Regions from separate parts of the Staphylococcus durrellii genome, predicted to be linked through region 2. Evidence: riboswitches for the same ligand, from Rfam matches in the RefSeq annotation. Region 2 holds a riboswitch; the other holds the start of a gene.

Region 1 (16,011 bases), 250 kb from region 2:
TTCTGAAGACAATCAATTTTTAGCACAACGAATTATGTTCCAAATCGATGATATTTTAAAAGAAGATATGCTTAATGAATATTATCATTTACCTAAACAAGTATACGCAACGATGGAAACAATGTCCTTCGAAAAGTTGAAAAGAACTGATGCAAGCAATGTAGACGGGCAAAGTAAAGAAAGTGATGAAGAACCAGAAAGTGAAGAAATAGAAACTAAAGCTGCAGACAGCCAATCTTCAGGCGGTGCTTATTTAGAAATGGAACTGCATGAAGGTGAAAATAGCGATACAGTTAGCGACAACGATACTGACCGCGAAGGTGATGCCAGCGATGATATGACAGAAATGCAAACTAAAAAGGGTAAAGGTTCCAATAATACGATAGATAATACAGAAGGTGATGCGATAGGCGCTAATAGTCCCTTTACGTTAACTGGTATTAATGAGAATGTAGGCATTGATTGGCGTATTCCTGATATTCAACCTGAATATATTAAGGCTTATCATGATGTAGAACAATCAGTAAGTGTTGAAACGAAAGATTTAATTCAAATCATTAAAAAAGCGATTGATCGTGAATATATTGATGAACGTAACAATTTAACTAAAGGACGCTTACAAAAGAATTTATTAAATTGGTTTATCGATGATCAATATAAATTATTTTACAAAAAACAAGATTTAAGTCAGACATTTGATGCTACTTTTACGTTACTCATTGATGCATCTGCCAGTATGCAAGACAAAATGGAAGAAACAAAAAAGGGCGTCGTACTATTCCATGAAACTTTGAAATCATTAAATGTTAAACACGAAATCTTAGCGTTTAACGAAGATGCATTTGAAGCTGATGATAAAAACCAACCAAACATAATCGATGAAATCATTCACTACGATAAATCAATCTATGTGAATGATGGACCAAGAATAATGGCTTTAGAACCTCAAGATGACAATAGAGATGGAGTAGCAATCAGAATAGGAAGTGAACGTTTATTACAGCGGTCACACAAACAAAAATTCTTAATTGTCTTTTCTGATGGTGAGCCTTCAGCTTATAATTATAGCCAAGATGGCATTTTAGATACTTATGAAGCAGTAGAGACTGCAAGAAAAATGGGTATCGAAGTATTTAATGTTTTTTTAAGTCAAGAACCAATAACTGAAGATATAGAGCAAACCATTCATAATATATATGGTCAATATTCAATTTTTGTAGAAGGTGTTGAACATCTACCAAGCCATCTTTCGCCATTGCTAAAAAAGCTATTATTAAAATCATTTTAATTATCTTTAGTGATAATTAAAAATATTCTGACAGTTATATAGACTAAACCTCTCAAACCATGATAGAATAATGAATATTATATTTTTGGATAAATTGAAGGAGTATTAATTATGAACAAAAATACATGGATTATAGGTTTCACGTTATTTGCAATGTTCTTTGGTGCGGGTAACCTTATTTTCCCACCAAGCTTAGGTTTGGATAGCGGCCATTTCTTTTGGCCATCAATCTTAGCATTTTCGTTAACTGGTATTGGATTACCATTATTGGGAGTAATTATAGGAGCAGTAGACAAACAAGGTTATATCGGTTCTTTAAATAAAATTTCGCCTAAATTTTCAATAATATTTTTAATTGTCATTTACTTAACAATTGGGCCTTTATTTGCAATACCTCGTACTGCATCTACATCCTTTGAAATGACAGTAACACCAATTGCACACACGAGTGGAAATATATCATTATTTATTTTCACTGCTATATACTTTTTAATCGTATTATATTTATGTATCAACCCATCTAAAATGGTTGATCGTGTAGGATCTTTATTAACACCATTATTATTATTAACAATTTTAGCTATGATCATTAAAGGCTTTGTAGATTTTGGTGGTAACAGTGCAAGTAAGGCTTCTGAAGCTTATACTTCAAACTTAGCTGGTTTCTCACAAGGTTTTACTAACGGTTATCTAACGATGGATGCAATAGCAGCTATCGCATTTTCAATGATTGTTGTAAACGCAGTTAAAGCTACCGGCGTTGTACATGCTAATAAGATTTTAAAACAAACAATTATGGCAGGGGTTATTGCTGCAGTTGCATTATTATTTATTTACATTTCACTAGGTTTTATAGGTAACCATATGGATGTATCACAAGCTAAATTAAATAGTTTAGCTGCCAAAGATCAAAACATCGGTACATACTTATTAACAACAATTGCAAGTACGGGTTACGGCATATTTGGTAAATACTTATTAGGGATTATTGTAGCACTTGCATGTTTAACAACAGCATGTGGTTTAATCGTCTCAGTTTCAGAATATTTCAATCGTATTTTACCTAAAATTCCGTACAAAGTATACGTTATTATTTTTACAATTATTAGTTTTATTTTAGCAAATCAAGGATTGAACTCAGTAATTAAGATGTCGGTACCTGTATTGAGTGTAGTATACCCAATTGCAATTACTTCTGTATTATTAATCTTACTTGCTAGATTATTCCCAACTAAACCCATTGCTCAACGTATTCCCGTTGCAGTAGTTTCAATTGTAGCTATTTTAAGTATTATAGATAGTCAAGGTTGGATTAAGATGAGTTTTATTCAAGCACTACCTTTAAAACAATATTCATTAGAATGGTTTCCAGTTGCAGTAGTGTTTACAATCATTGGTTATATTGTTTCAATATTTGTTAAAAATGAAAAACCTATCGTCTATGAAAAAGAATAATAATTTACAACAATGAGATATAAACATCTATAAGAACTACAAGAAAAGCCTGAGACATATATAACTCTGACTAAAGTAAAACGTCAATTTCTATTAAAATAATATAGAAATTGACGTTTTCTTTTTTATAAAATTTCATTGCACATTAAGCTAATATTTTTCTTATAGTTAGTATCATTAAGGGAATAACAATTCCAAGTTAGTCCTTATTTATTCTTCTAGCTGACCTTCGAATAAAACCAAAAATCACTTTAAAAGGAAGTGTAAGTTGAGTTATAAATTTAAGGTAGGTAGGGGGGGGCTTCTAGCAGTACCTGTGGTAGGTAAAGCAATCAAAGTATTCTAATATTTATGGCGAGATGACTGAAGAAACAGTAGTTACCAAAGACTAAAGAGTAAGGCCGTTTCTAGCCAAGCGAGTTATAGCACACAGTATCACTATACAAAAGCCATACAATGTAAAATCATCGAATGGCTTTTGTATATTTAATTAACATTTAACTATTGTTTGTCATCTTTTAAATCTAATAATTGTCGTTTTAATTCTCCTTCAAGCTCTGATAATTCACCTTCAGCTTGTTGACGTTTTTGACGTCCTTGCTTTTGTATTTGTAATGTTTGTTCAATGGTTTCAATAATGTCACTTTGCGTTGTTTTTAACGTTTCTATATCTACGACGCCGCGTTCATTTTCAGTGGCTGTCTCCACAGCATTCTGTTTAAGCAATGATGAGTTCTTAATCAATAATTCATTCGTTGTATCGGTAACTGCTTTTTGAGCTGATACAGCGTTTCTCTGACGCATGAGCGTTAAAGCGATAGACATTTGGTTTTTCCATAAAGGAATACTTGTCAATATTGAACTTTGTATTTTTTCTGCTAAGGCCTGATTTACATTTTGTATCATTCTAATTTGAGGGGCGGTTTGGATTGCAATTTGTCGAGATAATTGTAAATCATAGATTCTTTTATCAAGTCGCTCAACGAATTGGCTCATATCCGACGCTTCTTGAACATCCATTTGGTTCGATGATTGTTTAGCTTGTTCTTGTAATTGAGGTAAGTCGTGTTGCTCAATAGCATGCTTTTTTTGCTTTGCAGCTTCAATATATAACGTTAAATCGTCAAAGTAGTCTTTGTTTTGATTATATAATTCATCTAATAGATCAATATCTTTTTTTAAATTTCCTTTGTGCTTGTCTAGCTCTAGTGAAATGCGGTCAATTTGTGAACCGACTGACTGCATTTTAGAAAACACTTCATTAATCGATGCTTTTGTTCTTTTAAAAATACGCTTTAATTTAGATTGGTTTTCTGGATTTAATTCGTCTGGATTAACAGATTTTAATTTAGACATTAAACTATCTAAAGTATCACCAACTGGTCCGACATCTGATGTTCTCACATCGTTTAATATACGATGTGAGAATTGAGACATATTAGATTGGGCATCTGTCCCAAAATTTAACAATGCTTCGTTATCTAAGGGGGTAATCGATTGACTTAACTTTTGAATCTTTTGCTGTTCCGCTTGAGAGAATTGTTGTTGTTTACTATCGAGGATCTCATGTTCATTAGCGTTTTGCTCATCGATGTATGAGTCAAACGGATGAGCATTTAAATAATCTTGTTCTCTAGACATATTACTTCGCTCCGTTTCTAAATATTAAAATTTAGTATTATTTGCGTCTTTTTTGTTCCATTTTATTTAATTCCATCTCTATATTTAACTTTTGATAGTCATCTTCATTGATTCTTTTCAAATCTGCTATCAACGTACGATTCACTTCATCTAATGTAATACGTGTTTGTTCGAGTTTTTGCTTTTCTTCCTGTGTCTTTTTCGGAGATTTAGAAAGTCTCGTATAAGATTCTATTAAATTAAGTGCATTATCTATATGAGAATAAAAGAAACTCTCTACTAAGAAAAATTTTGAAGGTTGTTGTTTAACTGCAAAATAAATTGCTCGTGAGATTCGATAAATATCGCTGACTTGTCGAAAATCTTTAATTGACCTTACGTTAACAAAAACTTTTAAAATCCGTCTTATTTTATCTTGAGCATGGTTCAGTTGATTATTTACGAAATGATAATCTCTACGTGATAATCCTATCTCATGTAAGTATTTTCTCGATGACAAACGTTGAGTAGGAAAGTAACCCCCCAAGAAAGCAGCAATTGAGATTAAAATATCAAAAATAAATTGTATATCTAAAGCAAAAATGCTAACAAACCATACTATGACAGCAATTGGAAAAGCGACAACAGTCCCCAAAACACGAGAAATATTGTATCTCAAATTTCATCTTCCTTTATATTTAAATTGTTTTAAATTGTTTTAAATCTTGATCTATTTCTAAGTCTTCAATGGTGTAGTCATCGACTTGAGAGGAAGGGGAAGCACCTTTAATAACGGCTTCGGTAAATGCCTCAATTTCTGTTTCGTCTCCTTGAGCATAAATGTCTACAAAATCTTCTACATTTTGAACTGTACCAGTAATATTATATTTAAGTGCTAATCGGTCTGTATAAAAACGAAAACCAACACCTTGTACCATTCCAAATACTTTAATGTGTTTACGTTGCATACAAAATCACCTCTTATTGACATTATACGCAATTTAAGTTCACAAAACTAATATTTAACATACACAACGTTAACTTTACCAGTCAAAAGTATGAGACGTAAAACTTGATTTTACATGTGATAAAGTTAAAATATTACACACGGAGTAATTTTTCGGGATACGTTTACATATTTAATTTTGTAATTAATATTTTTCGAATAATCGAGTCATTACTTTACAAAGTTTGAATTAAACTTTTGCAACTATAAATTAATTTAAATCATCGTAAAGGGAGGACTGCATATCATGTGGACAATAACTAAAATAAGAGCTGATTATGAAGGATGGTGGCTATTTAGTGATTGGGCTGATAATATAGTAGAACGTGATAATTATGATACTTATGATGAAATGTTAAATAAATATCAATATAAAATTCGCAAATGCAAAGAAGATTACGATAATTATTTAATTGGAAAATACAATATACATGCTTTTTATAATAATTGTGAATTAGGTTTTTGTGAGGATTGTGATGAAAATCTACAAATATTCTATAGTTTTATTGTATTAAATAATAATAATGTTTATTATAATCTTCCAATAATTGATTGAATGAATTTTTTCAATAATGTATTGCATTTTGTATTCAATTCACGTATACTAGCAATTAAGCAATAGTTTTATTCCATATTGCAAAGAATATTGTCTGTACAGCATCAACTGTGAAACCGTATTTTTTGTAATATGCGAATAACGCATATTGAAAGAATTTTAGTCTTGGAGGTTTCACAATTATGAAACAAGGTACAGTTAAATGGTTTAACGCTGAAAAAGGATTTGGTTTTATCGAAGTTGAAGGAGAAAACGACGTATTCGTACACTTCTCAGCAATTAACCAAGAAGGTTACAAATCATTAGAAGAAGGTCAATCAGTAGAATTTGAAGTAGTTGAAGGCGACCGCGGTCCTCAAGCTGCAAACGTTGTAAAACTATAATCATAGATTTAGTTTATTGACTAATTAAAGAACCTTGTTGTAAAGGTTCTTTTTTTTCATATTTTTAAATTAAAAATAATTTAATTTATAATAAAACCGTTACTTTTTTATAATAAAAGTAACGGTTTTTATTTTATTTAGTATCATTAATAATTAATTGTCTTAATGATTGTCTTTTAATCACTTCTCTAGCTTTACCATCTTTCAAGAAAAATACTGAAGGCTTTTGCATTTGATTATAATTTGATGCCATAGAATAGTGATAAGCTCCAGTTGATAAAATAGCAATAAAGTCTCCTCTGCTTATTGAAGAAGGTAACTTCGCATTTTTTATAATAATATCACCAGATTCGCATAATTTACCAGCAAGTGTTACAGTTTCATCTGCTTCTTCATTTCGATTAACAAGTAATGCTTCATAACTAGCGTCATATAATGCAGTTCTGATATGATCACTCATACCACCATCTACAGAAACGTACTTATTAACATTAGGTATTTCCTTGATAGTGCCAACTTCGTATAATGTAATACCTGCTTCGCCGACGATAGAACGTCCAGGTTCGATGCCAATTTCAGGAATAGGGTAGTTTACTTCTTTAGCAATTGTTTTAATCGCTGTCGTAATTTCTGCGATACCATCTTCAATAGGAAAACTTACATCTCCCTCAACGTATTTAATACTAAAGCCACCACCTAAGTTTATTAGCTCAACTTTAATTTCTTGTTCACTTAACCAATTAATAACCATTTTAGCAGTTTCAATCATCGCTTCAGTACCTTCAATTTGAGAACCAACATGGAAATGAACACCTTTTAAATTTAATTTATCCGCATTATTTACCGCTTCTACACCTTTAATTGCTAAGCCATGTTTAATAGATAAACCAAATTTACTATCTTCTTGACCAGTTTGAATAAACTCGTGTGTATGAGCTTCTACACCAGGATTTAAACGTAATACTACATTGACTGTTTCAGAAGCATATTTATTAATAATATCGATTTCATCTAATGAATCAATAACGATATAACCAACTTTATTTTCTAGTGCATATTGAATTTCTCGCTTTGTTTTATTATTGCCGTGAAAATGAATATGACTAGGATCAAAACCAGCCTCAAGTGCTGTATATAATTCTCCTTCAGAGACAACATCTAATTCTAAGTTTTCTTCTTCAACAAGCTTAACCATTTGAATACAAGTAAATGCCTTTGAAGCATATGAAATGTTATATTTTAAACCACTTTGCTTAAAAGCTTCATGATAGCGTTGCATCTGTGTTCTAATTTGTGTTTCATCGTAAACAATAGTAGGCGTGCCAAAACTTTGTGCAACAGTTTTAAGACTCGTGCCTCCCATCGATAGTTCGCCGTATGCGTTATATTCTACAGTCATAATTATCTATACTCCTTTATTAATGAATCATGGTTCATTGCGCTTAATTGTTCTGAGTTTGCCCCCACACCTTTAAACGTAAATTCATCGACACGTATATCATTATTATATAGTATTACTTCGTCTTGTGCATTTATCGTATCGTCAACTTCTACAAACATATGACTCATCATTAAAGCTCTAATAGGATATCGCTTACCATTTATAATTGCTTCATGCTGTGCACGTGCTTTTAATATTCCGTCACCATAACCGATATCGACAACTGCAAGTTTGGTGTTATCTTTAACTGCTTCAAAAGCAAAACTATAACCACAATATTGTCCTTGTTGAACTTCTCTAATTTGAATTACATTACCTTTAACCGTTAAAGATTGCACAATATCTTGTTCATCTACCGTACTATACGGTCTAGAACCATATAACGCAATGCCTACTCTTGCATGTGTATGTTGTGGTAATATACCGTCTTCACGGTAATAACTAGCACTATTTTGTGCATGTATCATATTAAATGAATAACCTGCAGCAAGCACAGTATCTACGACCTGTAACCACGCTTCTTTTTCTTGTTCATAATCAGGAACCCCAAATTCATCAGCGTATCCGAAGTGAGTCCACAGGCCATTAATAATCATTTTCTCTGTATTAGTATTGCTGTGATGATGCTCTAACACTTCAATGATTTCGTTTATATTTTTCAATCCGGAACGATGTAATAAATTTTCATATTCCAAATGAATTTTAATACCAGCCAAATCTTCATAATGATTGTAATAATATGATAGGGAAGGTAAAGTCATTTCAATGTTGTATGTTCTTAATGGTTCAAATTCATATACGGCGTTCATTAAAAATATCGTTGCATTTGGCGCGATTTTTCTCACTCTAACGGCTTCTTTCAAAGAGGTCGTACTAAAAGTATCAATACCCGCTGTTAAAAATTGTTCTACGGCAAATTCTAATCCATAGTGGTAAGCGTTATTTTTAACGACTGCCATAATATTATTTTGTTGTTTAACAGTTTGAACGTTGTTTAAAAAAGTTTGTTTGTCTACCGACCAAATTGCTGTCATCTCTTACACCTCATCATAATTAAATAGTATTTGTTGATAATAATCAGCAACTTTAATCAACATATATTCATTAAAATTTAAATGTGAAGTATGTAAACCGGTTACATAACCTTTAGCTTCATCTTTAGTGCCAACAAACACAAAATAACTAGGCGCTAATTGACTATAGAAACTAAAATCTTCACCGAAAAGATAAGGCGTTGTTTTATCTATAACTTTTAATTCAGCATTTTTTAATGCGTTTTCTACGTTATTTCTTAATTTAGGGCTATTATAAGTAGGTGGATAACCTTCAGCAAAGTCTACTTCACATTCAACATTAAATAATGATTTTACGCTATCAGCTATTTTAAACATTTGTTCTTTAACAATGGCTAAGTCGTTTTCATCATAAGTACGTATTGTACCTTCCAAATAGCCATTACTTGGCACAGTGTTAATAGCTTCACCCGCTTCAAATCGACCCATATGTACAATATTTCTTTTCAAACCGTTTAAGTGATATTGCTGAATATTACCGACTTGAGATAATACATGTTGTAGCGCTTCACCACAAGAATGACCTTGTTCTTTGTCGGCAACATGGCTCGATAAACCGTTTAAATAAAAACGGTATTCTGTAGCACTTGCTGTAATTTCCTCATCTCGAATCGCAACTGAACCTTCCTCAACAAATGGCATTACATGAATACCAAATACAGCTTCAATAGGGTAATTTTCAAATGCATTAGCTTTGATTAGTCTATTGGCACCGCCGCCAGTTTCTTCAGCTGGTTGGAAAATAAAGACTACGTTTTGAGGTAGTTGTCCTTGATCTGACCACTCCTTACAACGACGAACAAATAACATTAACGCAGTCGTATGACCATCATGTCCACATGCATGCATAACATTGTCATTCAAACTTCTATAATTAACATCGTTTTCTTCAAATATAGGAAGAGCGTCTATATCAGCACGGAAGGCAATTGTTTTTTCACCATTACCAGGCAGATATGCGATCAATCCTGTTTCTAAAGGGCGCTCATACTTTACGCCTAGTTCATCTAAAAAAGAAGCAATATATTTTGTTGTTTCAAATTCATGTAAACTTAACTCTGGATGTTGATGTAGATAACGTCTATGTTTTGTTACAAATTCTTGTTCATTCATCATTATCATTTCCTTTATAAATAAGTTAGTCTCACTCTGTAAATAATTATATGTATGAAAATTTTATAATAAAAAGAGGAGGAAGAAACAGTCATTTTATAAGATACATGGTGACTTTATTGTCAATGTATCTTATAGTATCAGCTACTGACGTGTCTCAGTCCTCCTATTAAAGCTAATAACTATAAATTAGTTATTTAAATTTCTTAAAGCAGATACAATTTCACGTTTTGAATCTTCTACTTCACTCGTTTGTTTAATTACTTTTGCTGGTGTACCAGCTACTACAGCTCCTGCAGGCACGTCTTGCGTTACGATTGCACCAGCTGCAACAATTGCGCCTTGTCCAACTGTAACACCTTCAAGAATCACTGCATTAGCACCAATTAATACATCGTCTTCAATGATAACTGGAGAAGCACTTGGTGGCTCAATAACACCTGCTAGCACTGAACCAGCACCAACGTGCACATTTTTACCTGTCGTTGCTCTGCCACCTAAAGTAGCATTCATATCAATCATCGTTCCTTCACCAACAACAGCGCCAATATTAATTGTAGCACCCATCATTACAACAGCACCGTCTTCAATAGTAGCTTGTTCTCTAATAAATGCACCTGGCTCAATACGAGCGTTTGTGTTTGTTAAGTCTTTTAATGGAATAGCTGAATTTCGACGATCCATTTCAATTTCTAATTCTTCTATGCTGTCTTGGTTATTGTCGTAAAATGTTTTCCATTCATCTGCTTCACAAAAAATTACTTTTGAATCCTCTGAACCGAATACTTTAAATGATTCTGGGAAAGTTGTATTTGCAAAGTTACCATTTGCATATACTTTCAAAGGTGTTGATTTTTTTTCGTCACTAATATATTGAATAATTTCTTCTGCTGATAAATTTTGTACCATAATTTTGTAAGCTCCTTATTGTTTATAAATTATCAAATGTATAGAAGTCATTTGACTTGTTGATTAATCTTTCTGCTGCACTAATGGCTCCATTAGCAAAAATATCTTTTGATTGTGCGCGATGAGTAATTTCGATCGTTTCATCGATACCAGCAAATAATACTTCGTGTTCACCTACTATAGTACCACCACGTTTAGCATGAATGCCAATTTCTTCAGGCTTTCTTTTTTCTGTGTTTTCGTGGCGGTCATAGACTGGCGACGTTTTATCTCTTAATGATTCAATTACATCATATAGTTTAACTAAGGTACCACTAGGTGCATCTACTTTTTTATTATGATGTGCTTCTGTCAATTCAATATCATAATCCTGTAAAAGTGGTACTGCGGCTTCTAAAATTTTAGTAAGCGCATGAACACCGTAACTCATATTTGCACTGAAAAATACAGGCATACGTTTACTTAACTCTTTTAATTTACTAATAATAGTTTCTTTTTCACCAGTAGTCGCAATAACTAAAGGGAGTTCAAAAGAATCATCTAGTAATGGTAATAATAATTCAGGGTTTGAGAAATCAATGGCTACATCAGCTTCGTTTGCTTCTGAAATTTTTTCAAAAGTAGGGTAGGGATATGATTTGCTACTATCCCTAACTACAACACCAGTGATTTTATGTCCTTTTTCTTCAGCTAATCTTGCTACACGTTCATTCATAGCACCATAACCGATTAGAAGTATCTTCATACGTTGTCACCTGCTTTGTATTGATTATATGCATCTTCTAAAGCTTTTCTATCATCGTCCTCTAAAGTAACTAAAGGAAGGCGTACTTCATAATTTCCAAATCCTTCAACAGTCGTTAAAACTTTGATAGGTATTGGATTTACATCAACAGAAAGCGCATCTAATAGTGTTCCAATGGGTTGATATAATGCTTCGACATCATCATTTTGTTGACTTGTTTCGTATAAATTTTGAATTGCTTTAGGAATGACATTAGCTATTACTGAAATAACACCATGGCCGCCATCATTGAAATAACGAACAATATTATCATCATTACCGCTATATAAAGCAAAGTTATCTAAATCTAATTTTTGTTGAAGTGTTGCTAAATAATCAAAATCATTTGTAGCATCTTTTAATGCAACAATGTATTCATTTTTGCTTAATTCAACTACTGTATCTACTTCAATCGTCATATTCGTACGAGAAGGGACGTTGTATAGTACGACTGGCAATTTCGCTGCATCTGCGATAGTAGTAAAATGTTGGATTAAACCACGTTGATTGGTTTTATTATAATACGGTGTGATTAACATAATCGCATCTGCGCCAAGCTCTCTTGCTTTAACAGAGGCTTGAATTGATTTCTGTGTATTGTTGGTACCCGTGCCTGCTATTACAGGAATTCTGCCATTTACTGTATTTACGACTTCTTCTAAAACTTGATTTTTTTCATCTTCTGTTAAGGTAGGATTTTCAGCTGTTGTACCATTAACCACAATTGATTTTGCATTGTTATCTATCAAATAGTTTACATGCTTTCTTAGTGCAATATAATCGATTTCATTATGTGTAAATGGAGTGGTTAATGCTACGCCTACACCTTCAAAAATATGTGCCATATTATTTAACTCCTTTCAGACTCATTACTTGTTCTAAAATTTGAACGGCATTCAATGCTGCGCCTTTTAATAAGTTGTCAGAAGTACACCATACATGGAAAGTATTATCTAATGTCTCATCTCTACGAATACGTCCGACGAACACTTCGTCTCTGCCTGTAGAATGAATAGCTAATGGATATTCATTGTTTGCTGGATTATCAACTAGTACGACACGGTCATCTTGCTCAAATAATTGTTGTATAGCTTCTACTGAAGTTTCTTTATTCAATGTTACACTCATGTGCACGCTATGACTGTCTTGTACAGGAACACGAACACAAGTAGCCGTAACTTTTAACTCGTCTTCTTTTAATATTTTACGTGTTTCATCAATCATTTTTTGTTCTTCTTTAGTATAGCCATCTTCTAAAAACACATCGATATGTGGTAATACATTGTTATATATAGGGTGAGGATATGCTTCAGGTTGTTTACCATTCGCGCCTTCAGCTAAATCTTGTTTTCCTTTAACACCAGAACCTGATACAGCTTGATATGTTGTATATGCTACTCTTTCAATACCATATGCATCTTGTAATACTTTTAAAGGTACTACTGATTGTATTGTCGAACAATTCGGATTGGCAATGATTTTACGATTTAATTTCGGTTCATTTACTTCTGGCACAATTAAATCAATACCTTCTGTCATTCTCCACTGACTTGAATTATCAATAACGATTGCGCCCGCTTGCTCAAAAATAGGGGAGAAGTGCTCACTTGTACTTCCTCCTGCACTCATTAATACAAAATCAAAGTGCTCACTTGCCGCTTCTTCAGTTAATTCCTGTACAGTATAAGTTTTTCCTTGGAATTCAACTTCGACACCAGCTGATCTAGCTGATGAAAATAATACTAATTCATCAAACGAAATATTTTTTCTATCAAGTGTTTCTAACATTTTTCTTCCTACTAATCCTGTTGCTCCTGCTACTGCTAATTTTGTCATATTATATACACTCCAGTAATTAAATTTTGTAATCATTTAACATAATTTTATAGTTTAAATATCGAAAGATTCATATAAATTTGTAACTGCACGTTCACCATTATGAGCATCAATCACATAAGAAATGCTTATTTCTGAAGTTGTTGTTTGATAAAAGGGAATGTTATTAGCGATTAATGTCATAAAGGCTTTAGATGCAACACCCGACATATCTCTCATACCAGAGCCGATTAATGAAATTTTAACGTATTCCTCATTAATCTTGAAGTCTAAAGCGTTAAAATCTTCTGACAATTTCTCTAAAATATTAGTAATTTGAATTGCATCTGTATCTTTAATTGTGAATGACATCTGTAATCCTTCTATATTAACAATTTGAGATATCATATCAACATTTACCGAACCTTCTTCTAGTTTAGTAAATAATTGTGTTAATAACTTGTCATCAGGTAACGGGTAACTGATTGTCACATGCATCATATGTGTATCCAATGCTACGCCAGTTACTGCTTTTTTCTCTAATAAATCTGCTTGTGCCATAATCCATGTTCCTTTCACATTCGATAAAGTTCTTCCTAAATAAATAGGGATATCATAATTGTTTGCAAGTTCTACACTTCTTGTCTCTAATACGCCTGCGCCAAGCGCGCTCATTTCCATCATTTCTTCATAAGAAACGTAAGATAGGCGTTTGGCTTGTTTATAAAGTCTTGGGTCAGTAGCATAAACACCGTCAACATCAGTGTAAATTTCGCAAGGGGTTTGATTACTCGCCGCTAATGCTACAGCAGTTGTATCTGAACCACCACGACCTAACGTCGTTAATTCAAATGAATCATTGATACCTTGGAAACCTGCTACCACAAGTACATCGTTCGTTTCGAACGACTGGTTAAACGTTTCAGGATTAATTTCTGCTATACGACTTTTCAAATGATGGCCAACGGTTTTAATACCTGCTTGATAGCCAGTCATTGCCTTAGCATTTACGCCTAAATCATTTAGCATCATGGAAAGGTATGACACTGTTTGTTGTTCACCCGTAGTTAATAACAATGCCAATTCTTCATCTTTAGGGTTTTCAGTAACTGCACTGACATTTTCCATTAATTGATCAGTGGTTTTACCCATGGCACTGACCACCACAATAAGCTGTTCACCGTTATCAACTCTAAGTTTCAACATTTCCGCAATATTTCTAATTTTCGTAAAATCGCTGACGGACGAACCGCCAAACTTTAAAACACTTCTATTCACTTACTTTATCCTCCTCAAATGACTAGGGGAGAATCACAAATCATATAAAAAAAAGCAAGTTCGGAATGCGAACTTGCTCGTAATTTATATACAAGTGATGCACTCCATTATTTAAAAATAATGACAGACTCTTAGCTCTTAACCATAAAGTCCAATGATCGATAAGCTGCTATTATCGTCACTTCGGCATCTCACCCTTTCAAAATTAGCTACTAGCAGGTAGTTTGTTCTAATAAATACTAATGATTGATGCGCCTCATCTAATTCTTATTAAATTGGTTATGTTTCACATTATACATATAACGATATATGCTGTAAACCGGCAAATGTGAATTTTTTAAATTTACTGATAATTTAAATCTATTTCACTATTAAATCTTTTATAAGGTTTAATAATCGAATAGAATCCTTTAAAACTCTTCGTATTCTGCAGGATCTTGATCTTTACGTCTACCATCGTCCTTAGTAAGTGCATCAATTTGAGCCAAATCTTCACTTTCTAAATAAAAATCGAAAACATCAATATTTTGTAGTTGTCTAACATTAGAAGCAGATTTAGGGATAGGGACCACACCATTTTGAATATGCCATTTCAAAATGATTTGTACTGTAGTTTTATTATATTTATCTGCTATTTGTTGAATAACTTCATGATTCATAATATTTACGTTTCTACCTAGGGGACTCCACGCTTCGATAATGATACCTTTTTCTTGGTGATATTCAAGTACATCTTTTTGGTTAAAGAATGGGTGTAATTCAATTTGGTTAACAGCAGGTAATACACCAGTTTCTTTTTCTAAAGTCTCAATATGTTCCGGCAGAAAGTTACATACACCGATTGATTTTACTAATCCTGCTTTTTGAGCAGCAATTAAAGCGGTCCATGCTTCTACATATTTGCCTTGTTTTGGGTTTGGCCAATGAATTAAATATAAATCAATATAATCTACATTGAGACGATAAATAGATTCTTGAATAGCAATCATGGCAGAATCATAATCATGATAACGGCCAGGTAATTTAGAAGTTACAATAATTTGATCTCTCGCTACATGACTACTCTCGATAGCTTTACCTACAGTGCCTTCATTTTCATAGTTGTACGCAGTATCTAATAAACGATAACCGTTATTTAGTGCATTTACAACTGCATGAACACCTTGAGTTCCGTTCAATTTATATGTACCAAATCCTAAAACTGGTAATACTTGTCCATCTAACATATTTAAATTTTCCAATTTATCGTCCTCCAATTTTCAAGTTAGAAGTTATTATATAATTATATTT
Region 2 (16,011 bases):
ACTGGGACAATAATCTACTTTAATACCTAAGTAATTGCAATAAGCTTTTGTTTTTTCTCCAATTACTGCAATATTTTCAACATGTACATCCTTTAAATACATATAAAAATTAGCCACAGCATTTTTGGACGAAAAAATAAGCCAGTCAAAATGTGATTCAAGTAATGATTTATCAAAAGATAATGGTTCAATTTTAATCATTGGTAAATGAATAATCGTCACCTTATCATTTGTATAATTACTCGTTTGCGTCATCACAATAACTGGTTTCATTTTTTCACCTCAAACGGTTAGTTTTCTTCATTTAGTGCTTTAATAATTTCATATGCCCCTTGTTCATTAAGCACGTCACTTACTTTTTTACCTAAGGCGACAGGATCTTTACCATGCACTGTATGTTCATATCTTTCAGAGCCATCTGGACTCATGATTAACCCAGTAAATTCAATAGTGCCCTCATTATCAATAGTAGCATAACCACCGATAGGTACTTGGCAACTGCCATTCATCTCTTTTAAGAAGGTGCGTTCTGCTGCTACGCAATGAGCTACTTCTTCGTTATGAACTTGAGATAATAAATCTAGCAATTCAGTATCATCTGCACGACATTCGATACCTAAAGCGCCCTGACCAATCGCTGGAACTAAAGTATCTTTATCTAAATAAGTAGTTACAATATCGTCAGACCAACCCATACGTTTGAGCCCTGCAGCTGCCAAAATTATAGCGTCATAATCTTCATTGTATAATTTATTTAAGCGGGTATCTATGTTGCCTCTAATCCATTTTATCTCTAAATTAGGGTGTTTAGCCAAAATTTGAGCTCCACGTCTTAATGAACTCGTTCCAATAATGCTACCATCTGGCAAATCTTCTAAAGTAACATGATTTTTGGCAATATAAGCATCAAATGGAATTTCTCTATCAGGGATACAACCTAGCGTTAATCCATCTGGTATTACGCTAGGCACATCTTTTAATGAATGAATTGCCATATCTATGTCATGATTAAATAATTCTTGTTGAATCTCTTTAACAAATAATCCTTTGCCGCCAACTTTCGAAAGCTGTCTATCGACAATTTGATCGCCTTTTGTAACTATCTCTTTAATCTCAATTTCTAAGTCAGGATTTACCGATTTAAGTTTATCTATAAATTGCTGACTTTGTGTTAAAGCCAATTTACTTCTACGTGAACCGACGACTAATTTTCGCATTTTTTATTTGTTCCACCTTTTCTTTACAAACATGTAATCTTCAATGTATTTATTAGTGAAAACTTGAAATACTTGAACCGAATAATAGATTTATCATGCATAAACAGAATAAGATAATATTGAAATATATAAGTTTATGTTTTGTTTGGTATTGTTTAACTCTAAATAGTATATATACTGCATATAGTATGGCGATAATAAATGAAAAAATAACTTTTTTGTCAACTAAGGTAGTAATACCTATTGTATTCATTCCCCATTGAGCGCCTAAAATCAGACTTAAGATTAATAAAATAAAGCCTACTAAAGAACTATAAAAAACAATTTGTTCTAATGTAGCGACACTACCTAATCTAAAATATTTTTGAGTAAATCGCTTTTGTTTCAAATTATTATACTGTATTAAATATAATATACAATTCACGAAAGCTAAAGTGAAGAGCGCATAACTCATTGTTGCAAAACTAATATGAACAATCAGTAGTTCATTAATAACTGTTACCTGTTGACCTTTTTCAAAATAATTCATAGGTTGGAAAGTGTTTAATGCAATTAACACAAAGCCGACCAAATTCAACAAAAATATAGAAAAATCGATAGGTTTAATCACACTAATGACTATTGAAATCGAAATAATCAACCAAGTTATTATAAATAAGATATCAAAAATATTACTTAGCGGCACAGACCTTGTTTGATTTATAAATAAAGACAAAGAGATTGTTTGTAACACCCAAACAATCCCTAAAGAAATAAACCCTAAACGTCTTATCTTAAAATTTTTCCTGAAAAAATCATAAAAATAACAAGAAATACTAACAAAATAAATAAATAAAATAATTTCATGGAATCTTATAAATAGACCATCTTGCATAGCATCACCATTTAACGGGCTTATTCAAAACTTAAAATGCGACTTAATTTATCCTCAGTTTTAGTTTTTTTACTTTTTTCTGGATATGAATGTTCAGCCTCAATGTCAAAAATATTTTGAAATAGCTCTAATTTTTCGTTACTTCTTTTATCATTACTTAACTCTTTCGCTTGTTTAATTGGATCTTTTAACATTTGATTAATTATGCTTTTCGTATGCTTGGACACGATTTTTCGCTCATGTTCAGTTAAATTTGGTAGTTTTCTATCAATACTATCCATAGTATCTGATTGAATCGTCATTGCTTTTTCTCTTAAAGCTCTAATGACTGGTACAACTCCTAACATATTAACCCATTCATTGTGACTAGCAATTTCATTTGGAATATTTTGTGCAATTGAATCTGCAGCCATTTGTCTTTCTTTTAAGTTTGCATCTACTAAACCTTTTAAATCATCTACATCATAACTAAATACATCTGTAAAATGACCGACCTCAGGATCAATGTCTCTAGGAACTGCAATATCAATCAATACGAGTGAGTCAACCTTTCTGTGTCCAGTTATGCGAGTCATCATATCGTTAGTAATCATATACTCTTCGGAACTCGTTGAACTAATCACAATATCTGCTTGTGTTAATAATTCTGGTAATTGCTCGACCATAGCATAATTTACATCATGCTTATTTGCTAGTAATTCGGCATTTTTAGTCGTTCTATTAACAATAGTAATATCATTAACATTAGAACCTAATAAATTTAACAGTGACAGTTCGCTCATCTCTCCTGCACCTACAACAACAGCCTTTTTATTAACTAATTTACCAAATACTTTTTTAGCGAGTTCTACAGCAGCGTAAGATACACTAACTGCGTTATCTGCTATATCAGTTTCATTATGTGATTTTTTAGCAAAAGTTATTGCTTGTTTAAATAAATGATTAAATATAGTACCTGTTGTTGCTTCCTGTTGGGCAATAAAGAACGCGTTTCTAACTTGACCAAGAATTTGTGTTTCTCCTAAAACGATAGAGTCTAAACCTGAAGCCACACGCATTAAATGATTAACTGCGTCGTCCCCAATGTGTACTTCAGTCATTTCTTTGATTTCTTCGACATCAAAACCAAATGAACGCGCTAAAAATCTTTGAATATAATAGCGACCAGTGTGTATTTGATCTACAATTGCGTATACTTCTGTACGGTTACATGTGGATACTATTACATTTTCTAAAATAGACTTCGTCTCAAATAAGTCAACATTAGCTACGTGTATGGCATTGTCTTTGAAAGCAACTTTTTCTCTTAATGCTACATCTGCTGTGCGATGATTTATACTAATCGCAATAAAATGCATTTATAACGCCCTCCATACATATTACAATAATTAAATTATAACATAACTGTTTCATGAGTTAAGCAAGTTGCCCATGTAAATTAGAAGAATTATTATTAAATTCAAATATTTGTCAAAATTAAGCATTTTATTCTTATGATTTCGAATAATAATTATTAATTAATAATTATTATAGATAATTTTCTATAGTTTGCCAAATTAATTTTTGCTTATTATTTTTTACTGAAGAATAACTAATTATGTTGTCAGAAGGCTCCATTTGTAATTTTTGTTGGATATTATCAAGGTGTTTTTGAACCTTACCTTTAGCAATTTTGTCTTCTTTTGTTGCAATAACTAGTGTTGGCAATTCATAATACTTTAAAAAATCGTACATTAATATATCGTCTTCTGTGGGATTGTGTCTTAAATCTACAAGTTGTATGACGAGCTTAAGAGAAGATCTTTGCGTAATGTATTGTTCAATCATTTTGCCAAATGCTGCACGTTGTTTTTTACTCACTTTAGCATAACCATAGCCAGGTACATCAACGAACACAAGTTGATTATCAATATTATAAAAATTTAACGTTTGTGTTTTACCAGGTTGTTGAGACGTACGTGCCATATTTTTTCTACCTATCATACTGTTGATAAATGAAGATTTACCTACATTAGAACGCCCACTCAAGGCTACTTCACTTAAACCTGTTTCAGGGTATTGTGATTGGTTAACTGCACTTATTATTATTTCAATTTCATTAGGATTAATATTCATTATTGACCCACTTTCTACTTGTTTAACTCATTCATTATAGTATACAATGCTTTATTTTGCGATGCGTTTAAGTAAATTTAAATATTTATGTAAAAAAAAGCTGAGACAATATCATGTCTCAGCTTGCTAATCTATATAATTACGCAGAAGTTTGTTCATTGTTAACTAAATTGCCATCTTTATCATACAATTCAGGGTTTTTCTCTTCATTAATAGTGTCTTCAGTAATTACTACTTTGACAACACCGTCAGAAGATGGCACGTCGTACATGATATCAATTAGTGCTTCTTCAATAATTGAACGTAAACCACGTGCACCCGTTTTTCTTTCGATTGCTTTATCACTAATCGCTGCTAATGCACCTTCAGTAAACTCTAATTCGACATCGTCTAGTTCTAGCATTTTAACATATTGCTTAACCAACGCATTTTTTGGTTGTGTTAAAATATTTTTTAATGCTTCAACGTCTAATGTTTCTAAGTTAGCTACGATAGGTACACGACCAATAAATTCAGGAATTAAACCATATGATTGTAAATCTTCAGGTCTAATTTGCTCTAAAATAGCATCTTCATCATATTTAGAAGCTTCACTACTAGAGAAACCAATTACTTTTTCACCAAGTCTTCTCTTGATAACCTCATCAATACCGTCAAAGGCACCACCTAAAACGAATAAAATGTTTGAAGTATCAATTTGAATTAATTCTTGGTTCGGATGTTTACGTCCACCTTGAGGAGGTACGCTTGCAGTAGTTCCTTCTAATATTTTAAGCAATGCTTGTTGAACACCTTCACCAGAAACATCTCTAGTAATAGAAGTATTCTCTGATTTACGTGCAATCTTATCGATTTCATCGACATAAATAATACCTTTTTCAGCTTTATCTATATCGAAATCAGCTGCTTGAATTAAACGTAATAAGATGTTTTCTACATCGTCACCTACATAACCAGCTTCGGTCAAGCTAGTTGCGTCTGCAATAGCAAATGGCACATTTAATGTTTTGGCTAATGTTTGTGCTAATAATGTTTTACCACTACCGGTTGGACCGATCAGCGCTATATTACTTTTTTGTAATTCAACTTCATCTTCATTAGGTCCCAATTGTTGAATACGTTTGTAATGATTATATACAGCCACAGCTAAAGATTTTTTAGCTTTTTCTTGTCCAATAACATAATCGTTTAATTGATCCATAATTTCTCTTGGTGTAGGTAACTCTGTTAAACCTTCTGGTTCAGCCTGAGCTAATTCTTCTTCGACAATTTCTGAACATAATTCTATACACTCGTTACATATATATACGCCACTACCAGCGACTAATTTCTTTACTTGATCTTGATCTTTACCACAGAAAGAACATTTTAAATTTTCTTCATCTTCATTGAACTTGAACATTCTATTTACACCCCTATTCCATAAAGACTATACTAGATAGCATTTTAATATGCAAATAGTTCATTTTACAAAATATTTGCATAAAAATAGTGAAGCAGATACATCAATGATTAATGCATCTGCCACTCAATATTTTTATATTATACAGCTTTACATTCGAAACCAAAAACAATTTGCTCAGATATTAACCTTATGCTTCTTCGTCTTCTTTAGCAGGTTCTACTAATTTTGCTTCGTCAACAAGTAAGTCGATAACTTTTTGGATACGTACATCATTTTTAACAATGTCAGTGCTTCCTAAAGTTTGTTTAATATCTTCAACTGAGATATTAAATTGACCACTCATTTTTTCTAATTCTTTATCGATATCTTCATCAGAAACTTCAACGTTTTCTGCATCAGCGATAGCAGTTAATGTTAAATTTGTTTTAACACGTTCTTCTGCGTCGTCTTTCATTTGTTCTCTCAATTGAGATTCATCTTGACCAGAAATTTGGTAGTAAGTTTCTAAATTTAAACCTTGTTGTTGCATACGTTGACCAAATTCTTGAACCATACGGTCTAATTCAGTGTTAACCATTGCTTCTGGAATATCGATATTAGCATTGTTAGCAGCTTTGTTGATTGCTTCTTCTTTTTGAGCATTTTCTGCATCAGTTTCTTTTTGTTCAGCTAAACGTTTACGTGTATTCTCTTTAAACTCATCAACTGAGTTTGCTTCTGAATCTAATTCGTTAGCAATTTCGTCAGTTAATTCAGGTACTTCTTTAGCTTTAATTTCGTTTACTTTAGTTTTGAATGTAGCTTCTTTACCAGCTAATTCTTCTGCATGATACTCTTCTGGGAAAGTAACTGTTACGTCTTTCTCCTCCCCAGTCTTGACACCAATTAATTGTTCTTCGAATCCAGGGATAAACGTACCTGAACCAATTTCTAAGTCGTAACCATCAGCTTGGCCACCTTCGAATTGTTCTCCATCAACATAACCATCGAAGTCAATGTTTACTGAATCGCCATCTTCAACAGCACCGTCTTCTTTAACAACCATTTCAGCTAAATGACCTAATTGATGATCGATAGATTCTTGAACTTCTTCATCAGTTAATTCAGCATTTTGTTTTTCGATTTCAAGACCTTTATAGTCTCCTAATTGAACTTCAGGTTCAACTACAACTGTAGCATCAAATTTAAAATCTTTACCTTTTTCAATTTGTTGAACATCGATTTCAGGTTGATCCACTGGTTTAATACCAGTTTCATCTATAGCTTCACCATATGCCTCTGGCAATAAAATATCAGCCGCATCTTGATAAAGTGCTTCTACACCAAAACGTTGTTCGAATATTTGACGTGGTACTTTACCTTTACGGAAACCAGGCACATTAATTTGTTTTACTACTTTTTTGAATGCTTGATCTAATGCTTTGTCTAATTTTTCTGCTGGAACTGTAACGGATAATATTCCTTCGTTACCTTCCTTTTTTTCCCAAGTTGCTGTCATGTATAAAAACCTCCATGATTATCCTATTTTAATTTTTCAACTTCATTAGTATACCATACGACAAGTGGGTACACAAACCCAGATGTTTTATAGGTGAAATAAATGATTACTTATTCATACTATGTTTATTTGTATACCCACATTATAATTTAATAATTATGTTAAATTATCCATTTTTAAAATTAAGTTTTTAATTTCATTATGTTCCTGTCCTTGTGCAATCCCTAGCATCGATTTGAAATAATGTTCATAAGTCATGACCCATTCCTCAGAAGAAGCTATGTCATGAATATCGAGCGGATATAATAGTATCGCGTGATTATTCATAACATGTGCTGCTTCATTTATTAACTGTGTTGCATCTTCTTCCATTAATTGAATCACATTTGGAATAATTTGTTGTTTAAGTTGTGTATGTTCTAGACCAACTAAATTACTTGGTATCACGTTAATATCGTAACCAAATTTAGAAATTTGAATATTAGAGTCGTACTGTGCAAACCTTAAATACTCTAACATGATGCTAACAACATTCGGTTGCAAGTTTAAATTATTTATTAAATTAACGACAGATTCTTTATAATTATATTGGTTATTATCAATTAAACTTAAAATCGTATTAATTTGTTCTCTTAATGATAATTCATCAAATTGCTGTAATTTTTCGCCCGCTACTTTATTATATTGTTCTAGCTGGCTAAGTGCGTATTCTTTTATAGGATAAAGTTCCATTCTTGTTTGATGGTTTTGAACTTCATCTATAATTTGATTAATCACTTCTACAACTTCTATATATTGCTTTAAATTATTTAAGCTTTTTACATAAAACAATACTAATTCATCATAATTGTTAAAACCTTGCTTCAATAAGATGATAGTTTCTTCTCTTAATTCTAAATAATAACCTAACTCATGTAATGTCGCGCATTTCAATAATGACAAAGTTTCATCCATTTCGAATTGTTGTTCAAAAATATCGAAAAGCTCGTATACTTCATCTAAATAGTTTTTATTAAATGCAATTTTGATGTCCCTTATTAACTTGTCACGTGAACGCGGAAAAGGAATGATGTCTGACATATGGCTATTCACCTCTATTGTATAGCTTCTAAAATTAAAGAGCTCCATGTTTCAAAATCATCGTAATTATCAATACTTCCTTGTTCAATCCATTTAATTTTTAAAGTATCTGTCTCTTGTACTTCAATATCATGTGAACTTACTTTTATTTTAAATACGACACCTAAGTGAACTTCTCCAACTTCATTCGTATCATCATTAATAAAACCTATGTATTGTAAATTTTGCGATTTATCTGTGGGTAACCCGACTTCTTCTTCAAGTTCACGTTGCGCATTAGTACGTAATACTTCATTAATCGTATCAGCACCAACAACATCATTCATATGACCACCGACTCCAATTGATGATTGACCGTGCAGTCGATTTTCTCCTCCACCAGAAAGTCTCTCATAAACTAATATTTGCCCGTCTTCATTTTCTAATAAGCAATAAGAGATTAATTGCTTATAACTTGGATCTTCTTCCATATCACCTCTGCGTTTAACCTCATAGTTAGTAAGTACGTTAAAGATATCTTGTCCTTTTGTACTATCATTAGATAAAAATCCATTAAATTGATTCTGCTCTTCATCAAATAATATATTGCGAGGTACTACTATAATGCGTTCGTCGAATTTAGACATATGTATCTCCTTCATGTTTGACTTCGTAGTTATTTTATCAAATCTAGCATATAACTTAAAATAAAAAAGAGATGTAGCAATCGCCACATCTCTTTTTTATTAATTATTTTAAAGCGTCTTTAGCTTTTGTTACTAACTCACCGAATGCTTTGTCGTCTGAAATAGCAATTTCAGATAACATTTTACGGTTAATATCGATTTCAGCTTTTTTCAAGCCGTTCATCAATCTTGAATAGCTGATGTCATGTTGACGTGCAGCTGCATTGATACGTGTAATCCATAATTTACGGAAGTCACGTTTTCTTTGACGACGGTCACGGAAAGCGTATTGACCTGATTTCATAACTTGTTGTTTTGCTACTTTATATAATGTACGTTTCGCACCAAAGTAACCTTTTGCTAATTTGATCGTCTTTTTACGACGAGCTCTTGTTACTGTTCCACCTTTTACTCGTGGCATAATAAATTCCTCCTCAAAATATGTTAATGCTATATAATGTGTATGCTAACTTTATGCTAGATAATTATTTTTTGTAAGCTAATAATTGTTTTACGCGTTTTAAGTCAGATTTATGAACTAACTTAGCTTTACGTAATTGACGTTTTTGTTTAGTGTTTTTATTTGCAAATAAGTGAGATGTGAAAGCTCTTGAACGTTTTAATTGTCCTGAACCAGTTCTTTTAACACGTTTAGCTGCTCCACGGTGTGTTTTCATTTTAGGCATGATAAATTTCCTCCTGTGATTTGAATATTATTTTTCAGCTGTAGGGCTTAGCATAATGAACATTTGACGACCTTCCATTTTAGGTTTTTGTTCAACTGAAGCGATATCTTTACATTCTTCAGCGAATTTTTCTAAAACTCTTTGTCCAATTTCTTTATGTGTAATTGCTCTACCTCTAAAACGAATAGAAACTTTACATTTGTCCCCTTTTGATAAGAACTTACGACCATTTTTAAGTTTTGTTTGGAAGTCATGTTCTTCAATCGTTGGACTTAAACGTATTTCTTTTAAGCTTATAGTTTTTTGTTTCTTCTTCATTTCTTTTTCTTTTTTCTGTTGTTCGAATTTGTATTTACCGTAATCCATAATTCTACCAACAGGTGGTTTAGCGTTTGGCGCAACGACTACAACGTCCAAACCTACACGGTCGGCCATTTCTAATGCTTCACTTTTTGATTTAACACCAATTTGTTCACCATCTTGACCGATTAATCTTAATTCTTTTGCACGAATCTTATCGTTTACTTGAGTTTGATCTTTAGCTATGGTTGACACCTCCATGAAATTTACGAAATTATGCCAAGTAAAAAAAACAGAGCGCGTATAAATTATACCCGCTCTGCTCTACACATGTTATTACATGTATTATTGGACCTGCCAACTGCCTTTGCGTCGCTACAGGTGAGAAGCGGGAGCTTCTACTTGGTTCGTTTCGTATTCAACGTTATTAATCATAGCAACGATTAAGACATAAGTCAATAGCTTTTTATTTATTTATTTATGAGTTTTAATTTCTTCCATATCAACGTCTTGTCTAAGATTAACTTTTTCTAAAGGTATTATCTTAGTTTTATAACGTAATTTATGATAAATGAAAAACGCTAAAAATACTGGAATTCCCATATATGTGACAACAAATCGATTTAGATTAAAATGTCCTGTTTGAATAAAGTCTACGTCCTGCCCAATTATTACGATCACACATAAAATACCTGCAAATATTGGACCAAACGGGAATAATTTAGCTTTATATTTTAATATGGATTTATCATAATGTTGTTTATCAAAAGCTTTTCTAAAACGATAGTGACTAATTGCGATACCAACCCAAGCTATAAATCCAGTCATACCACTAGCGGCTACGATGTATTCATATGCATCTCCACTAATGTGTTGTAAGACAAATATTGCTATTACAATGACTGCAGTCACTAACAGCGAAACATAGGGCACACCACTTTTATTAGTTTTTGCAAAAACTGGAAATGCTAATTTATCTTTACTCATAGAATATAACATACGCGTAGAAGCATACATACCTGAGTTACCTGCCGATAATACAGATGTTAGTATAACTGCATTCATAAATGATGCTGCGAATGCTAAGCCAGCATTTTTAAATACTAAAGTGAATGGTGAAGTTGCAACATCGTCTCCTCCGCCCATTAATGCTGAACTATTATAAGGTATTAGCATACCAATTACGAAAATTGCTAGAATATAAAATAGTAAAATACGCCAGAAAACCTGTTTTATAGCTTTTGGCACTGCTCGTTCAGGGTTTTCAGATTCACCAGCAGTGATACCAATTAATTCTGTACCTTGGAACGAGAATCCTGCCACTAAGAACACACCTAATATAGTTAGCAAGCTGCCGCCTAAACCATTTCCTAGTATTGGCCCTTGAGCTTGGGTAAATGTTTCAAATCCAACAAATTTACCACCCATAATCCCTACTATTGTTAATAATCCAATAATGATAAAAATGATTACTGTAACCACTTTTATTAAAGCAAACCAATATTCACTTTCACCATAAACACGTACAGACAATGCATTCAAACCAAAGATAATTATTAAGAATAAACTGCTCCATCCCCATGCAGGTAGAGCATGCAATGGTGTCCAATACTCAATAACTTGCGCAGCTATTGTTACGTCAGCTGCAACAGTGATTACCCAGTTGAACCAATAATTCCAACCTAAAGCAAATCCTAAAGAAGGATCGACGAATCTTGTAGCATAAGTACTAAATGAGCCTGATACTGGAAGATATGTAGCCATTTCTCCTAGAGAAGTCATTAAGAAAAACACCATTGCTCCGATTATTGCGTAGGCAAGTAACGCTCCCAAAGCACCTGCATCATGTATCGCTCCACCAGATGTCATAAACAAGCCAGTACCGATACATCCCCCAATTGCAATCATTGAAATATGGCGATCTTTCAGTCCTCTTTTAACTCCGCCATCATGTTGATTACCATTTTTTTCCATAGTAGCTTCCTTTCTGTATTGCTTAGAGGTTTACTTTGTAACAGAAATAAATTAAAAATTTCCTAAAGTAAATGTCAACCTATGTAGTTATACTATTAAAAATAAAAAATGGTTGCATACCTTTCGATATGCAACCGTTGTGTTATCAATCAAAATAGGTAGCACATCACATATGTGACAGTCCAGCGCCTTATCGGTGACTGACCCAACACATAATAATAATGGTTATTTTGTGTTTCGGCATTTTTACCTTTTGCTGTTTCAATCTAGGCTCCATTAAGCCATTGAAAAGTTACTCATTAAAAATGCAACCTCTAACTCAAAGTATATTAAATTTTAATTTTTATTATTTCACTAATCATCAATATACATGAATAATTGATTTGTTTCAATACTATCTTTATTTTTTCAAGCGTATCTGATCTACTAAATTCCAGATAAAGTCATCTTTTTCAACAGTTTCTTGATCTTGTGAACCATATTTACGTACATTGACTTCATTGTTTTCCATTTCTTTATCACCAACTACAAGTTGATATGGAATTTTTTGCATCTGAGCTTCACGAATTTTATAACCCATTTTTTCATTACGATCATCAATTTCGACTCTTATACCTTGAGATTTTAACTCATCTTGTAAATTACGTGCATAATCATAGTGTAAATCAACGTTTACTGGAATAATTTCAACCTGCATAGGCGCTAACCATGTTGGGAAAGCACCTTTAGTTTCTTCAGTTAAGAAGGCAACAAATCTTTCCATAGTTGATACGACACCTCTATGGATCACTACTGGGCGGTGTTGTTCTCCATCGTTACCAATATAAGTTAAGTCAAATTTTTGAGGTAGTAAAAAGTCTAATTGAGTTGTACTAAGCGTTTCTTCTTTACCCATAGCAGTTTGTACTTGTACATCTAGTTTTGGACCATAGAATGCTGCTTCACCAATTGCTTCCGTATATTCTAACCCTAATTCGTCCACCGCTTCTTTTAACATGCTTTCAGCTTTTACCCACATGTCGTCATCATCATAATATTTTTCTTTATCTTCAGGATCTCTATAACTTAATCTGAAGTTATAATTTTCGAAACCGAAATCTTCATACACATCGATGATAAGATTAACAACGCGTTTAAATTCTTCTTTAATTTGATCAGGTCGAACGAAGATATGCGCATCATTTAAAGTCATTCCACGTACACGTTGCAGCCCTGAAACTGCACCGCTTGCTTCATAGCGATGCATTGTGCCTAATTCAGCAATACGAATTGGTAGTTCACGATATGAATGCGGTTTATTCGCATATATCATCATATGATGAGGGCAATTCATTGGTCGTAATACCATTTCTTCTTGTTCATCAAGTTTCATTGTAGGGAACATATCTTCATTGTAATGATCCCAGTGGCCTGATTTTTTGTATAAGTCAGTATTTGCCATTACTGGTGTGTATACGTGGTCATAACCCATACTAATCTCTTTATCTACTATATAACGTTCAATTTCACGACGAATTGTCGCGCCATTCGGCAACCATAGTGGTAAACCAGCACCGACCAGCTGATTGTTAGCAAATAATTCTAAATCTTTACCAATACGTCTATGGTCACGTTCTTTACGTTCTTCTAACATTTTTAAATGGGCTTTTAAGTCTTTTTTATCGAAGAAGGCAGTACCATAAATTCGTTGTAACATTTTATTGTTACTATCTCCTCGCCAGTATGCACCAGCAGTAGACAATAATTTGAATTCTTTAATTTTAGATGTAGTCGGCACATGTACACCGCGACATAAATCAGTGAACTCACCTTGTGAATATAATGTAACATTTTCATCAGCAGGAATTGCTTCGATTAATTCTAATTTATAAGGGTCATCACTAAAGAATGCTTTTGCTTCATCTCGGGATACCACTTTACGTACTATTTTGTGATTTTCCTCAACGATTTGTTTCATAGTTTTTTCTATTTTTTCGAAATCATCAGATGAAACGGATTCGTCCATATCAAAGTCATAATAAAATCCACCTTCAATTACAGGACCTACGCCAAATTTCACATCTCCATATAAACGTTTTAAAGCTTGAGCCATTAGATGAGCTGTAGAATGTCTTAACACTTCTAATGCTTCTTCACTACCTGGCGTTACGATTTCGATACTTCCGTCTGATTCAAGTGGTCTAGTTAAATCTACTAATTTGTCATTGAATTTTCCAGCAACTGCTTTTTTTCGTAATCCAGGACTTATAGATTGCGCTATGTCTTCTGTAGTTGTGCCTATATCGAATTCCTTTGGATTACCATCTGGAAATTGAATTTTTATTTGTTCCATAGTTAAACCCTCCTATTAAATCTTGCTCTGAATAAAACGAAATAAAAAGACCCCGTCCCCAAAAAGGGACGAGGTCTTCGTGGTACCACCCTAATAAAATATTAAACGATATATTAATCGTCTAATATAAACTCTACTTAAGATAACGGTCTTGAGCCGAGTGTTCATTACAAACACTGTACTTGAGGGAGTAATAAAGTTAGTGTGATAGTCATATTCTCATCTAGTAATGACTTTCTGGATATCAGTGAATAATTTATCGTGTCCTCAATTTATTTCGCTTTAATTTAGATTTGATTTTATTATACAATATTTATTAAATTTTTCAAACATCGCGATAATTTTTACCTTCTAAATAGTAAGGTGTCGCTAATGTTTTGATACGTTCTAAAATTCTAGCTGCTTTCGTTTTTTCTGTGCCGTCACGCGTGACGGATAAATGATGTTCGAGTTCTTTAAAACTCAAATTTGAACTAAAGAATGTCGGCAACTCTTGGACCATTCTATAATGTAATATTGGACCAATAACTTCGTCTCTAACCCATGGCGTGATTTCTTCTGCACCTATATCATCTAACATTAATATATTCGCTTCACGTACAGTAGCAAGTTTAGATTCAAAACTACCGTCCTTAAATCCACTCTTAAGTGTACGAATAAATTCTGGTAAGTAAATAATGGTAGATGCGATTTTTTTAGTTTTTAGTTGATTCGCTATAGCACCCAATATGAACGATTTACCTGTACCGAATTGTCCGTATAGGTATAGCCCCTTAACACTTGTCTTATTGTTAGCTATTTCATTACATATTTCATCAGCTTTCATCGCAGCTTCTAATCTTTTGCCATCCATATGGATATCTTTTAATTTGGCGTTTAAAGTATCGCGTTGCATATGGTGAGATGTGATTAAATGAGCATTATATTTTTCTTCATCGTGCTTAATTTTACAAGGACATTGTAAATAGCGGATTCTAATATGATTATGCTCAATATAAAGTTCTGGTACATGCCCTTTGACAAAGTTCGGACAATCCTCAAAACGATGACCATCATAATGCTTTTGTTGATCTTTATATTCTTGTAACACATTTAAATCTTCGTCTATCATGGCGTTAGTTAGTTCAGACTGATGTTCTGTCAAAAATGCTTTGACATCTTTGTCACTAACTACTTCTTGTTTGATTTTTGCTATACGTTTAGTTAAGTCATTTGACTCTCCCATAATATTTTCAAAGCTTTTCATTAGTCATCATCCCCCCATCTTTCTTTTAAATGTTCTAAAAAAGCAGCACGTTCTTTTTCATGCTCTGTATCATCTATCATCGTTTGATTATTAGATTCCTTTTGAGATTGGTTAATACTGTCGTCTCTTTCTAGTAACCATTTAGGCGTCATTTCTTTTGATACTAAATTTGCTCGTGGTTGCTTATAGGTGCGTTGAGACTTTTGTTGTTGCTCTTCTTCATTCATTTTTTTAGCGAAAGGTTCTGCTTCTTGTGCAGTCTTTAAACCTTTACGTTTCCAATGTGATGCAATTTTTAATGTGTAATTTTTCGGTAATCGCATGTCTTCTTTTAGCATCACAAATTGTAATAATATATTAATTACACCAAATGATAATTGCTCCCTTTCTACTAACTCTTCTACTAATTTCTTTTCATCTAAGCTAATATCTGAGCCTTTCCAAGAGGTTAACATTTCGATAGGACTTACGCGATTTAACTGCTCCAATCGATCTTCTTCAGCACTGTTTTTATTATTATTGTCAAATTTAGGTGCACTATGCTGTTTTAGTTGTAATGAGGGTAAGTGTTGTTCGTGTTCCATTAGGTAATAAGTTCTTGCGTATTTGCGCATATCTT

What was found. Region 2 has a riboswitch for lysine ahead of ISP02_RS05500 (amino acid permease). Riboswitches for the same ligand answer to the same signal wherever they lie in the genome.
Region 1: another riboswitch for lysine. It lies ahead of ISP02_RS06820 (aspartate kinase); the one in region 2 lies ahead of ISP02_RS05500 (amino acid permease).

Annotation. Positions count from the first base shown of each region.
Region 1 is NZ_JADIIO010000001.1:1,379,267-1,395,277, forward strand. It holds gene ISP02_RS06750 (vWA domain-containing protein) at 1-1,288, shown strand, start outside; gene brnQ3 (branched-chain amino acid-like transporter carrier protein BrnQ3) at 1,400-2,743, shown strand; gene ISP02_RS06760 (toxic anion resistance protein) at 3,245-4,384, opposite strand; gene ISP02_RS06765 (5-bromo-4-chloroindolyl phosphate hydrolysis family protein) at 4,422-5,042, opposite strand; gene ISP02_RS06770 (acylphosphatase) at 5,062-5,331, opposite strand; gene msaA (regulatory protein MsaA) at 5,617-5,925, shown strand; gene cspA (cold shock protein CspA) at 6,108-6,308, shown strand; gene lysA (diaminopimelate decarboxylase) at 6,442-7,707, opposite strand; gene ISP02_RS06790 (alanine racemase) at 7,710-8,783, opposite strand; gene ISP02_RS06795 (M20 metallopeptidase family protein) at 8,787-9,935, opposite strand; gene dapD (2,3,4,5-tetrahydropyridine-2,6-dicarboxylate N-acetyltransferase) at 10,125-10,844, opposite strand; gene dapB (4-hydroxy-tetrahydrodipicolinate reductase) at 10,867-11,589, opposite strand; gene dapA (4-hydroxy-tetrahydrodipicolinate synthase) at 11,586-12,473, opposite strand; gene ISP02_RS06815 (aspartate-semialdehyde dehydrogenase) at 12,475-13,464, opposite strand; gene ISP02_RS06820 (aspartate kinase) at 13,519-14,721, opposite strand; lysine riboswitch at 14,811-14,989, opposite strand; gene ISP02_RS06825 (aldo/keto reductase) at 15,132-15,962, opposite strand.
Region 2 is NZ_JADIIO010000001.1:1,133,258-1,149,268, reverse strand. It holds gene ISP02_RS05560 (uroporphyrinogen-III synthase) at 1-273, opposite strand, end outside; gene hemC (hydroxymethylbilane synthase) at 291-1,217, opposite strand; gene ISP02_RS05550 (cytochrome C assembly family protein) at 1,270-2,091, opposite strand; gene hemA (glutamyl-tRNA reductase) at 2,112-3,449, opposite strand; gene yihA (ribosome biogenesis GTP-binding protein YihA/YsxC) at 3,619-4,206, opposite strand; gene clpX (ATP-dependent Clp protease ATP-binding subunit ClpX) at 4,346-5,608, opposite strand; gene tig (trigger factor) at 5,799-7,109, opposite strand; gene ISP02_RS05525 (hypothetical protein) at 7,266-8,189, opposite strand; gene ISP02_RS05520 (NUDIX domain-containing protein) at 8,204-8,815, opposite strand; gene rplT (50S ribosomal protein L20) at 8,919-9,275, opposite strand; gene rpmI (50S ribosomal protein L35) at 9,340-9,540, opposite strand; gene infC (translation initiation factor IF-3) at 9,568-10,095, opposite strand; ribosomal protein L20 leader region at 10,124-10,250, opposite strand; gene ISP02_RS05500 (amino acid permease) at 10,315-11,814, opposite strand; lysine riboswitch at 11,966-12,139, opposite strand; gene thrS (threonine--tRNA ligase) at 12,215-14,146, opposite strand; gene dnaI (primosomal protein DnaI) at 14,472-15,392, opposite strand; gene ISP02_RS05485 (replication initiation and membrane attachment family protein) at 15,392-16,011, opposite strand, start outside.